3 regions of the Mesorhizobium sp. M0062 genome follow, and region 1 is predicted to be linked to each of the others. Evidence: predicted binding sites of a transcription regulator. Region 1 holds the regulator's gene; each other region holds the start of a gene.

Region 1 (3,277 bases):
GCATCCATGGGCTGGCCAAGCGCAAGTCCGACATGGACCAGATCGTCGAGCAGAGCCTGAAGAAGGCGGCGATCTGGAACGAAGTCAAGGACCGCCTGCAGGAGCCCGGCACCGGCCTGTCCGGCGGCCAGCAGCAGCGCCTGTGCATCGCGCGCGCCATCGCCGTGTCGCCGGAGGTGATCCTGATGGACGAGCCCTGCTCGGCGCTCGATCCGATCGCCACCGCCCGTGTCGAGGAGCTGATCGACGAACTGCGCCAGAACTACACGATCGTCATCGTCACCCACTCGATGCAGCAGGCGGCGCGCGTGTCGCAGCGCACGGCGATGTTCCATCTCGGCTATCTCGTCGAGGAGGGCGCCACCGACAAGATGTTCACCAACCCCGACGACAAGCGCACCCAGGACTACATTACCGGCCGCTTCGGCTGAGCCGTCCGGCGGGTGAATTTTCAGGCACGAGGACCAAGATCATGGGTGAACATACCGTCGCCTCCTTCGATGAAGAGCTCGGGCAGATCAGCAAGCTGATCCGCGACATGGGCGATCTGGCAGGCTCGATGGTCAGCGGCTCGACCAGGGCGCTGCTCAATTCGGACAATGCGCTGGCACAGCGTGTCGTTTCCGACGACGCCATCATGGATGCGCGCCAGCGCGAACTGGACGACCGCGCCATCACGCTGATCGCCAAGCGCCAGCCGATGGCCAACGATCTGCGCGCCGTGGTCGGCTCGATCCGCATGGCCGGCGACCTCGAGCGCATCGGCGACCTCGCCAAGAACATCGCCAAACGCGTCGGCACCGTGGGCTTGAGCGTCACGCCGCGCGACCTCTCGCACTCCATCGACGCCATGGCGCAGCTGGTGCTGATCCAGGTGCAAGGCGTCGTCGAGGAATATGCCGCCACCGATGCGGCAGCGCTTGCAAAACTCAGGAATGACGACGAGCGCATCGACGTCAAATACACGTCCGTGTTTCGTGAGCTCTTGACCTACATGATGGAAGACCCTCGCAACATCACCGCCTGCACGCATCTCTTGTTCTGCGCCAAGAATCTTGAGCGCATCGGCGATCATGTCACCAACATCGCCGAAAATGCGTATTATGTGCTGACCGGCCAGCAACTGCCCGCCAATCGTCCGAAGCAGGACGAGACGGCGATGGCCATGCCGGCCTGATGAGGGTGAACTGCCGATGATCGCGCCACGCATCATGGTCGTGGAGGACGAGGAGCCGCTAGGCGTGCTCCTCCGCTACAACCTCGAATCCGAAGGCTATCACGTCGAGGTGGTGACACGCGGCGACGAGGCCGAGATCCGCCTGCAGGAAAACGTGCCCGATCTCCTGGTGCTCGACTGGATGGTGCCCGCTGTTTCCGGCATCGAGCTCTGCCGGCGGCTTAGAGTGCGGCCCGAAACCGAGCGGCTGCCGATCATCATGCTGACCGCGCGCGGTGAGGAAAGCGATCGCGTGCGCGGCCTGTCCACCGGCGCCGACGACTATCTGGTCAAGCCATTCTCGACGCCGGAGTTCATGGCGCGCGTGAAGGCGCTGCTGCGCCGGGCCAAGCCGGAAGTGCTGTCCAGCGTGCTCAAGGTCGGCGACATCGTGCTCGACCGCGAGTCGCACCGTGTCTACCGCAAGAAGAGCGAGATCAGGCTCGGACCGACCGAGTTCCGGCTGCTCGAATTCATGATGCGGCATCCCGGCCGCGTGTTCTCGCGCAGCCAGCTGCTCGACAATGTCTGGGGCGAGACGATCTACATCGACGAGCGAACCGTCGACGTGCATGTCGGGCGGCTGCGCAAGGCCGTCAACAATGGCCGCATGCCGGATGTCATCCGTACCATTCGCGGCGCCGGCTACGCGATCAGGGAAGACTAGGATCCTGCGCGTCGCGCCGTTGCCGGCCATTCAGGCGACATGCTTGCCGGATTTGGGCTGAATACCCGGCGCAAAAATCTCCTGATCGACGAAGCCGAGCGCGCGCATGGCACAGCCTTCGCGGATCAGCGGCAGCTCGTTGGGTTCGGTGTCGAAGGAGATCGACTTCGAGTGCTGGCCGCCGGCGGTCTGGGCGATCGCTTCGCGCAATGCCGGTTCGATCAGGTCGAAGGCGGCGGCGCTGACGCCGACCATGGCGACGGGGGCCGGGTCGATCAGCGCAAACAGGCTGCCGAGGCCGAAGCCGAGCGCCTCGCCGGCCCTGCGATAGGCTTCGCGCTCCGGTCCGTCCGTCTCTCGCGCACGAGCGGCCAGCGCCCGCATATCAGCGTCGCCGATATCGACCGGCTCGGCATCCTCGCCCATCATTTTGGCGCTGCGCCAGATGGCGTAGTTTCCGGCATAGGCTTCCACGCAGCCGCGCCGCCCGCAGCGGCAGAGCGCGCCGCCCGGACGGTGGATCATGTGGCCGAACTCGCCGCCCGAGGAATGGGTGCCGGTGAACAGTTCGCCTTTCAGCACCAGCCCCATGCCGATGCCGTGCGACAAGAGGATCGCGATGAAATTGTCGCGGTAGCGCTCGGGCTGGCGCCATTGCAGGGCCACCGCCATCATATTGCAGTCGTTCTCCATGGTGGCCGGAATGCCGAATTCCGCTTCCAACATGTCGGCGAAGGCAATGTCGGTCAGTGGCGTGATTGGCGACCACAGCATGGCGCGCGCCTGCGAATCGGTGATGCCCTGGATGCCCATGGCAATGCGGGCGATGCTCTGGACATCGAGGTCGGGATCCTCAAGCCGCCGCCGGACGATTGCTACGCATTCGCCGATCAGCTCGTCGCGCGGCTTGGTCAGCGTGTCCAGCCGGCGCTGTTCCTCGGCGACGACGTGGCCGGCATAGTCGATGACGGTGACGGACAGGAAATTGAGCGACAGCACGACGGTCATCACCGCCGCCGCTTCCGGGTTGAGGCCAAGGCCGACCTGCGGCCGGCCGCGTTTCAGTGCGCCTGTCTCGCCAGGTTTGCCTTCAATCAGGGTGCCTTCTTGAATCAGATCAGACGAGATTGCCGATATGGTCGAGTGGCTGAGGCCGGTGGTCGCCGCAATCTCGGTCCGCGACGGCTGGCCGGCCCGGCGCACGGCCGAAATCACCATGGCACGGTTGCGACGGCGCAGATCGTCGTGGCGGATTCCAACCGACATTTGTTTCCTCCCGGCCTCCTCGCGCCTCATGATAGTGAAGGCGTTCGACGGCACCAGCCAAATATTGGCAGACGCCGGCAGCCCTGTCATTGTTTATTGCGGACCTCGAAAAAAATCGGCAAGGCCAT
Region 2 (3,277 bases), on a different contig from region 1:
CGTCAAGGACCGGCCGATAGCGGGCGACAACGGCAACGGCGTCCTGTTCAAGCTGAACAAGTTCCGTCATTTCTACATGCCGGCCGACGATGTCGCCTTCGCCGACAAGCATCCGCTCGTCGTTTGGCGCGGCGAACTCAACAATCCGATCCGCACCTTGTTGCTGGATGCAGCCCGCAATCTGCCGTTCTGCGATGTCGGCACGCCGAGGGCGACAGCACTTGCGGAATACCGCAAGCCCTATCTCAGCATCGATCAGCAGCGCCGCTACCGCTACATCATCTCGCTCGAAGGCAATGATGTCGCGACCAATCTGAAATGGATCATGAGCTCGAACTCGCTCTGCCTGATGCCGCCGCCGACTTACGAGACCTGGTTCGCCGAGGGGCAACTCGAGCCCGATGTCCATTATGTGCCGCTGGCGCCCGACTTCAGCGATCTGGCCGAGCGGGTGCATCATCTCGAGCAGCATCCGGCCGAGGCCCAGCGCATCGTTGCGGCGGCCAACGCCTATTGCCGCAAATTCGCCGACGAGCGGGCCGAGCAGGCGATCTGCCTGCTCGTGCTCTACAAATATTTCGTGCTCAGCGGCCAGATCGAGCCCGATCCGCAGGTCTGGCGGTTTATCGCGGGCTAGCCGCTTCCGGCGCCCTTAAGTCAGATAACGCTGCGGTCCATAACCAGATCGGCCGGGCCGAAGCGGTCCTTCGCCGTAAACTGCTGGTGCCAGTAGGGATAGAGCACCGGCGGCCGGCTGACGGCATCGAGGCGCTGGCGTTCATCAAAGGACAGCGTCAGGCTTGCCGCGGCGAGATTGTCTTTCAACTGGGCCTCGTTGCGTGCGCCAATCACCAGCGAACTGACGGCCGGCCGGCCAAGCAGCCAGGCCAGCGCCACCTGGGCCGCCGAGACGCCGCGAGTGGCGCCGATGTCGACCAGCACGTCGACGATCCGCCACAGCCGGTCCTCGTCGCGGATCGGTGGTTCCGACCAGCCGCCGATCTGGCGCGCCGTCGGACTGTCGCGGCGGTATTTTCCCGACATCAGGCCGCCGGCGAGCGGGCTCCACACCAGCACGCCAAGGCCCTGGTCGACCGAGATCGGCAAGAGCTCATACTCGGCCTCGCGTGCTTCCAGCGTGTAGTGGATCTGCTGGGTGACGAAGCGCGGCTGGTGCTGGCTGTCGCTGATGCCGAGCGCCTTCATGACCTGCCAGCCGGAATAGTTGGAGCAGCCGACATAGCGGATCTTGCCCTGGGCAACCAGCGTGTCGAGCGCGGCGATGGTTTCCTCGAGCGGCGTCGCGCCATCCCATTCGTGCAGGAAATAGATGTCGATGACATCTGTCCTGAGGCGCTTCAGGCTCTTCTCGCATTCGCGGATCAGATGATGGCGCGACAGGCCCTCGTCATTGGGGCCCTTGCCGATCCGCATGCGCGCCTTGGAGGCGATCAGCACGTCGTTCTTGCGCTTGCCGCCGAGCGCCTCGCCGATGATCTCTTCCGACAATCCGTTCGAATAGACATTGGCGGTGTCGATGAGATTGATGCCGGCATCGATGCAAGTGTCGATGATGCGCGAGGCCTCCGCGAGATCGGAATTGCCGACGGCAGCGAACGGCCCGCTGCCGCCGAAGGTCATGGTTCCCAAGGTCAGCGTCGAAACTTTCAAGCCGGAACGGCCAAGCGTGCGGTATTCCATGTCAGATCCTCGTAGTTTTGGTGGGGAGGTGGTTTTAGCAGGAAAGGGCGGGGAAGCCCGAACGGGTCCGCCATTTGTAGGACAATTTGAGCGGCTTGTCGCCATGCCACGGCGATGGATCAGCCATGCCTCGCCGATTTGCAGCGATGATCGGCTGGCTGGCGGGTTGCAATAAAACCGTCATTGCCGGCCTATATCAAGTCGGCTCAGGGTTTCATGTCAGCCGGCAAGCGGAGCAGTGGAAATGACCGAGTTGAAGCAGAATTCTCCGGCCAGGGATTGGCTGGAAGCCGAACTCGCCGACATGCTCGACGAGGACTATGAGCTTGAAATGTCGGAGCCGGCGCTGTCGCTGGAGATCTCCAAGATCTACAAGAACGCGCATCCGCCGTCGATCGACCGCATGCAGTATTTCCGCGACCTGATCGGCTTGCAGTCGGAACTAATCAAGCTGCAGTCCTGGGTCGCCTACCACAAGAAGAAGCTGGTGGTGGTTTTCGAAGGACGCGATTCCGCCGGCAAGGGCGGCGTCATCAAGCGCATCACCCAGCGCCTCAACCCGCGCATCTGCCGCGTCGTGGCGCTGCCGGCGCCGACCGAGCGCGAAAAATCGCAGTGGTATTTCCAGCGCTACGTGCCGCATCTGCCGGCCGGCGGCGAGATCGTGCTGTTCGACCGCTCCTGGTACAACCGCTCCGGCGTCGAGCGGGTGATGGGCTTTGCCGAACCCGATCAGGTCGAAGAGTTCTTCCGCGACGTGCCGGAGTTCGAGCGCATGCTGGTCCGCTCCGGCGTCACGCTGGTCAAATACTGGTTCTCGATCACCGACGAGGAACAGCAGATGCGCTTCATGATGCGCATCCACGACCCGATGAAGCAGTGGAAGCTGTCGCCGATGGACCTGCAGTCGCGCGTGCGCTGGGAGCAGTACACCAAGGCCAAGGAAGAGACGTTTGCCCGCACCAACATCCCAGAGGCACCGTGGTACATCGTCGAAGGCAACGACAAGAAGCGGGCGCGGCTGAACTGCATCGACCATCTCCTCAAACAGCTGCCCTATGAGGACGTGCCGCACGAAGAAATCACGCTGCCCGAGCGGGTGTTCAACCCGGAGTACGAGCGCCAGGTCCTGCCGCGCGAGCTTTACGTGCCGGAGAAGTATTGAGCACTTTTCCTTCTCCCCGTTTCACGGGGAGAAGGTGCCGGAAGGGCGGATGAGGGGCAGCTCCGGCGACGAATTCACAGCCGTCGGACGCTGCTAACCTCCAAAGCAGCGCTGCCCCTCATTGCCTGCCGGGCATTTCTCCCCGTAGAACGGGGAGAAAGAAGCCTGCGCCTATCACTTCGCCACTACACCCGCTTGATCGTCACATGCGTGGCGAGCGCTGTCGCCACCTGCTCGGTGCACTGGTAACCCAGCTTCAGCATATCCAGCCCGGCAAACAGGCTCTCGCCCCTCCCGAGCAACACTGGCGACACCGCCAGATGCAACTCGTCGATGAGCTTCTCTTGCAGATATTGCCGGATGGTGGAAACGCCGCCGCCGACGCGGACATCCTTGCCGCCGGCCGCGGCC
Region 3 (3,277 bases), on a different contig from region 1:
TCACGGTCGGCAAGATTGGCCGGGAACAGCTTTACCCGGTCGCCGAGTTCGCCGGCCAGGGTCTCCAGTTTCTCGACGCGGGTGCCGTGCAAGCCGACAATGGCGCCTTGCGCATGCAGCACCCGGGCAATCGCCTCGCCAATGCCGCCCGATGCGCCGGTGACGAGCGCCTTGCGGCCGGTCAGTTCGAACATTTTCGTCTCCTGATCTTAAGAGAACACCCTTCCCACGGGAGGGGTTGAATCGCCAGTGGATTATGCAAGCGCGGCCAGCGCCGCCTCGACATCGGCCGGCGTGCCGACGGCCGATGTGGCGATGTCGCGGCTGATCCGCCGCGCCAGGCCGGAAAGCACCTTGCCGGCGCCGATCTCAAAGAGCGTGGCGACGCCATTGGCGCCGAACCACTCCACCGTTTCGCGCCAGCGCACGCGGCCGGTGATCTGCTCGACCAGGCGGCGCGCGATCTCGTCGGGGTCGCTGGTCGGGACTACAGTGACGTTGGAGACGACGGGCACCACCGGTGCATTCTTGGTCACGCCGGCCAGCGCCTCGCGCATGACATCGGCCGCCGGCGCCATCAGCGCCGAATGGAAGGGTGCGGAGACCTGCAGCATCAGCGCCCGCTTGGCGCCCTTTTCGGTGCACAGTTTCGCGGCGAGTTCCACCGCCGCCCTGGCGCCGGAGATCACCAGCTGGCCGCCGCCATTGTCGTTGGCGATCTGGCAGACCTTGCCGGATCCCGTTGCGGCCTCGGTGCAAGCGGCTTCGACGTCGGGCTGTTCCAGTCCGATGATCGCCGCCATGGCGCCCTCGCCGGCCGGCACCGCCGCCTGCATGGCGTTGCCGCGGATGCGCAGCAGCCGGGCGGCATCGGCGACCGAAACGAAACCGGCCGCGGCAAGGGCGGAATATTCGCCGAGCGAATGACCGGCAACGTAGGCAACCTTGTCCTTCAGCGAAAAGCCGCGCGCTTCCAGCGAGCGGATTCCCGCCAGCGAGACCGCCATCAGCGCCGGCTGGGCATTGGCAGTCAGGGTCAGCGCCTCTTCCGGGCCTTCCCAGATCAGTTTCGACAGCTTTTCGCCCAGCGCATCATCGACTTCCTCGAACACCCTGCGTGCCTCGGGGAAGGCGTCGGCGAGGTCCTTGCCCATGCCGACAGCCTGGCTGCCCTGTCCCGGAAAGGTGAATGCGACGGCCATTTGGGCGCTCTCCAGCGGCTGATTTTTCCTGCCTGTGACGCAAGGCGGACCGCCAAGTCAAGCCCGAAGGCGGCATTTCGGCTCTCGCTTGAACCGGAGCTGACCTCGAGTCCCTGTTCCCAAAGGCTTTTTGCCGATCACACCTGATGAAAACCGCTCACGAATCGTTTGCTGGCTCTTCTTATTTTCGCCACAGGCGCTAGCTTTTGCATGACAGTTCTATGACAGAACGGTGGCGCGAGTGGAAATGCGCGTTGCTTGGGCCGGGGGAAGAGACGTGGCTAGGATCAGGAAGGGCGCGACCGTACCCGCGCCACAGTTCTTGGAAGACGATCCGTCCACCGGCTACCTGCCGGGGCGCAGATGGCCGGTCATCCGCTACGGTCTGGTCACGCTGCTTGCCTCCGCCATCCTGGTGTTCGCCATCGAATGGATCGTGCGCGGCGACTTCTTCGGCACGGTCGACTTCTTCCTGCAGCCATTCAAGCCGGGCTGGACCACCATCATTGTCTTTGCATTGGTGCTGATGGGACTGGACGCCGTGCTTGGCCGCAGTCACCAGAGCCTGATGATCGTGGCGCCGCTGACGCTGGCGCTGGCCTTTGTCGGGCATCAGAAGTCGCATTATCTCGGCGATCCGCTCTACCCAACCGATTTTCTTTATTCGCGCCAGATCATGGCACTGATGCCGCTCCTGGTGCGCGAACGGCCCTGGACGGCGCTCGCCATGGCGGTCGGCATCGTCGCCGGCCTGTCGCTGCTGATCTATGGCTGGCGGTTGTGGCGCCGCAAGGTTCCGATCCTCAGCCGCAAAGGGCGGCTGGCGCGGCTGACGCTGGCAGTGCCGCTGCTCGCCTTCTTCGTCTCGATCATGGACTACGCCACCTTCTCGTGGACCCGCGACCGGCTGCAGATCATCCCGATCATGTGGGACCAGAAGGAGAACTACGCCTCCAACGGGTTTGCGCTGGCCTTCGCGCTCAACGTGCCGATGGCGCATGTCTCGGCGCCGGCGGGCTATTCCGACAAGGCGATCGACGCGATCGACAGGCCTGCTGTGGCGGCCTCGGTACCGGATGAGAAACCCGACATCATCGTGGTGATGAGCGAATCTTTCTGGGATCCGACCAAGCTGCCCGGCGTCACAATCACGCCTGACCCGATCCCCAATGTGAGGGCGCTGCGTTCCGGCTATATGTTTTCGCCGGAATTCGGCGGCATGACCGCCAACATCGAATTCGAGGCGCTGACCGGCTTTTCCAATGCCTTCCTGCCGGCGGGCTCGATCCCCTACCAGCAATATGTGCGCACGCCGACGCCGTCGCTGGCGACCTTCCTGAAAAGCGAGGGCTACCGGGCGCGCGCCATCCATCCGGGCACCAACTGGTTCTGGAACAGGGGCGCCGTCTATGCCGATTTCGGCTTCAACGATTTCCGCTCGGAAGAGACGCTGCCGCCACTGGAAAAGCGCGGGCCGCTGGCTTCCGATGCCTCGATGACCGACGAGATCATCGCAGAGGCCGACGCCAGCGAGCGGCCGGTGTTCTTCTTCGCCGTCAGCCTGCAGAACCACGGTCCCTACGAGCCGTACCGCTATTACAATCCGACCCACAAGGTCGCGGCGCCGATCAGCACATGGGCGCGGGAATCGCTGCTCAGCTATGCCGAAGGCTCCGCCGATGCCGATCGCGGCCTCGAGCGGCTGATCGAATGGGCGAAGAAGCGCGACCGGCCGACGGTCATCGCCTTCTTCGGCGACCATCTGCCGCCGCTCGGCCCCGTCTATGTCGAAACCGGTTACCTGAAGGACAATGTCGCGCCGCGCAAGGAACCGACGCCGGCGGCGGCACTGGAGCATCATCAGACGCCGCTGGTCATCTGGTCTAACCGCACCGGTCCGGCGCAGGATATGGGCGCCGTGAGCCCGGCCTTCCTGCCCTACCACATCCTGACAACGGCCGGGATCACGCACCCCTACTACACCGGCTTCCTGGGCGCGCTGCGCGAACGCTATCGCGTCGTCGACCGCAATCTGCTTTTGACACCGTCAGGTGAGGCCACGCCGGACTGGGCGC

Evidence for each region. Region 1 encodes PhoB, which activates phosphate uptake and scavenging genes when phosphate is short. Its sites were predicted from a motif close to TGTCATNNANCTGTCAT; they were not measured.
Region 2: the regulator PhoB is predicted to act here: its motif matches at 1,869-1,885, upstream of ppk2 (polyphosphate kinase 2).
Region 3: the regulator PhoB is predicted to act here: its motif matches at 1,413-1,429, upstream of NKJ64_RS15760 (LTA synthase family protein).

Annotation. Positions count from the first base shown of each region.
Region 1 covers NZ_JAMYUO010000004.1:54,724-58,000, reverse strand. The annotation lists gene pstB (phosphate ABC transporter ATP-binding protein PstB) at 1-431, shown strand, start outside; gene phoU (phosphate signaling complex protein PhoU) at 473-1,177, shown strand; gene phoB (phosphate regulon transcriptional regulator PhoB) at 1,194-1,883, shown strand; gene NKJ64_RS06350 (ROK family protein) at 1,914-3,149, opposite strand.
Region 2 covers NZ_JAMYUO010000030.1:34,683-37,959, reverse strand. The annotation lists gene NKJ64_RS26425 (glycosyl transferase family 90) at 1-637, shown strand, start outside; gene NKJ64_RS26420 (aldo/keto reductase) at 658-1,701, opposite strand; gene ppk2 (polyphosphate kinase 2) at 1,946-2,866, shown strand; gene NKJ64_RS26410 (dihydrofolate reductase family protein) at 3,052-3,277, opposite strand, start outside.
Region 3 covers NZ_JAMYUO010000011.1:131,587-134,863, forward strand. The annotation lists gene fabG (3-oxoacyl-[acyl-carrier-protein] reductase) at 1-194, opposite strand, end outside; gene fabD (ACP S-malonyltransferase) at 255-1,202, opposite strand; gene NKJ64_RS15760 (LTA synthase family protein) at 1,450-3,277, shown strand, end outside.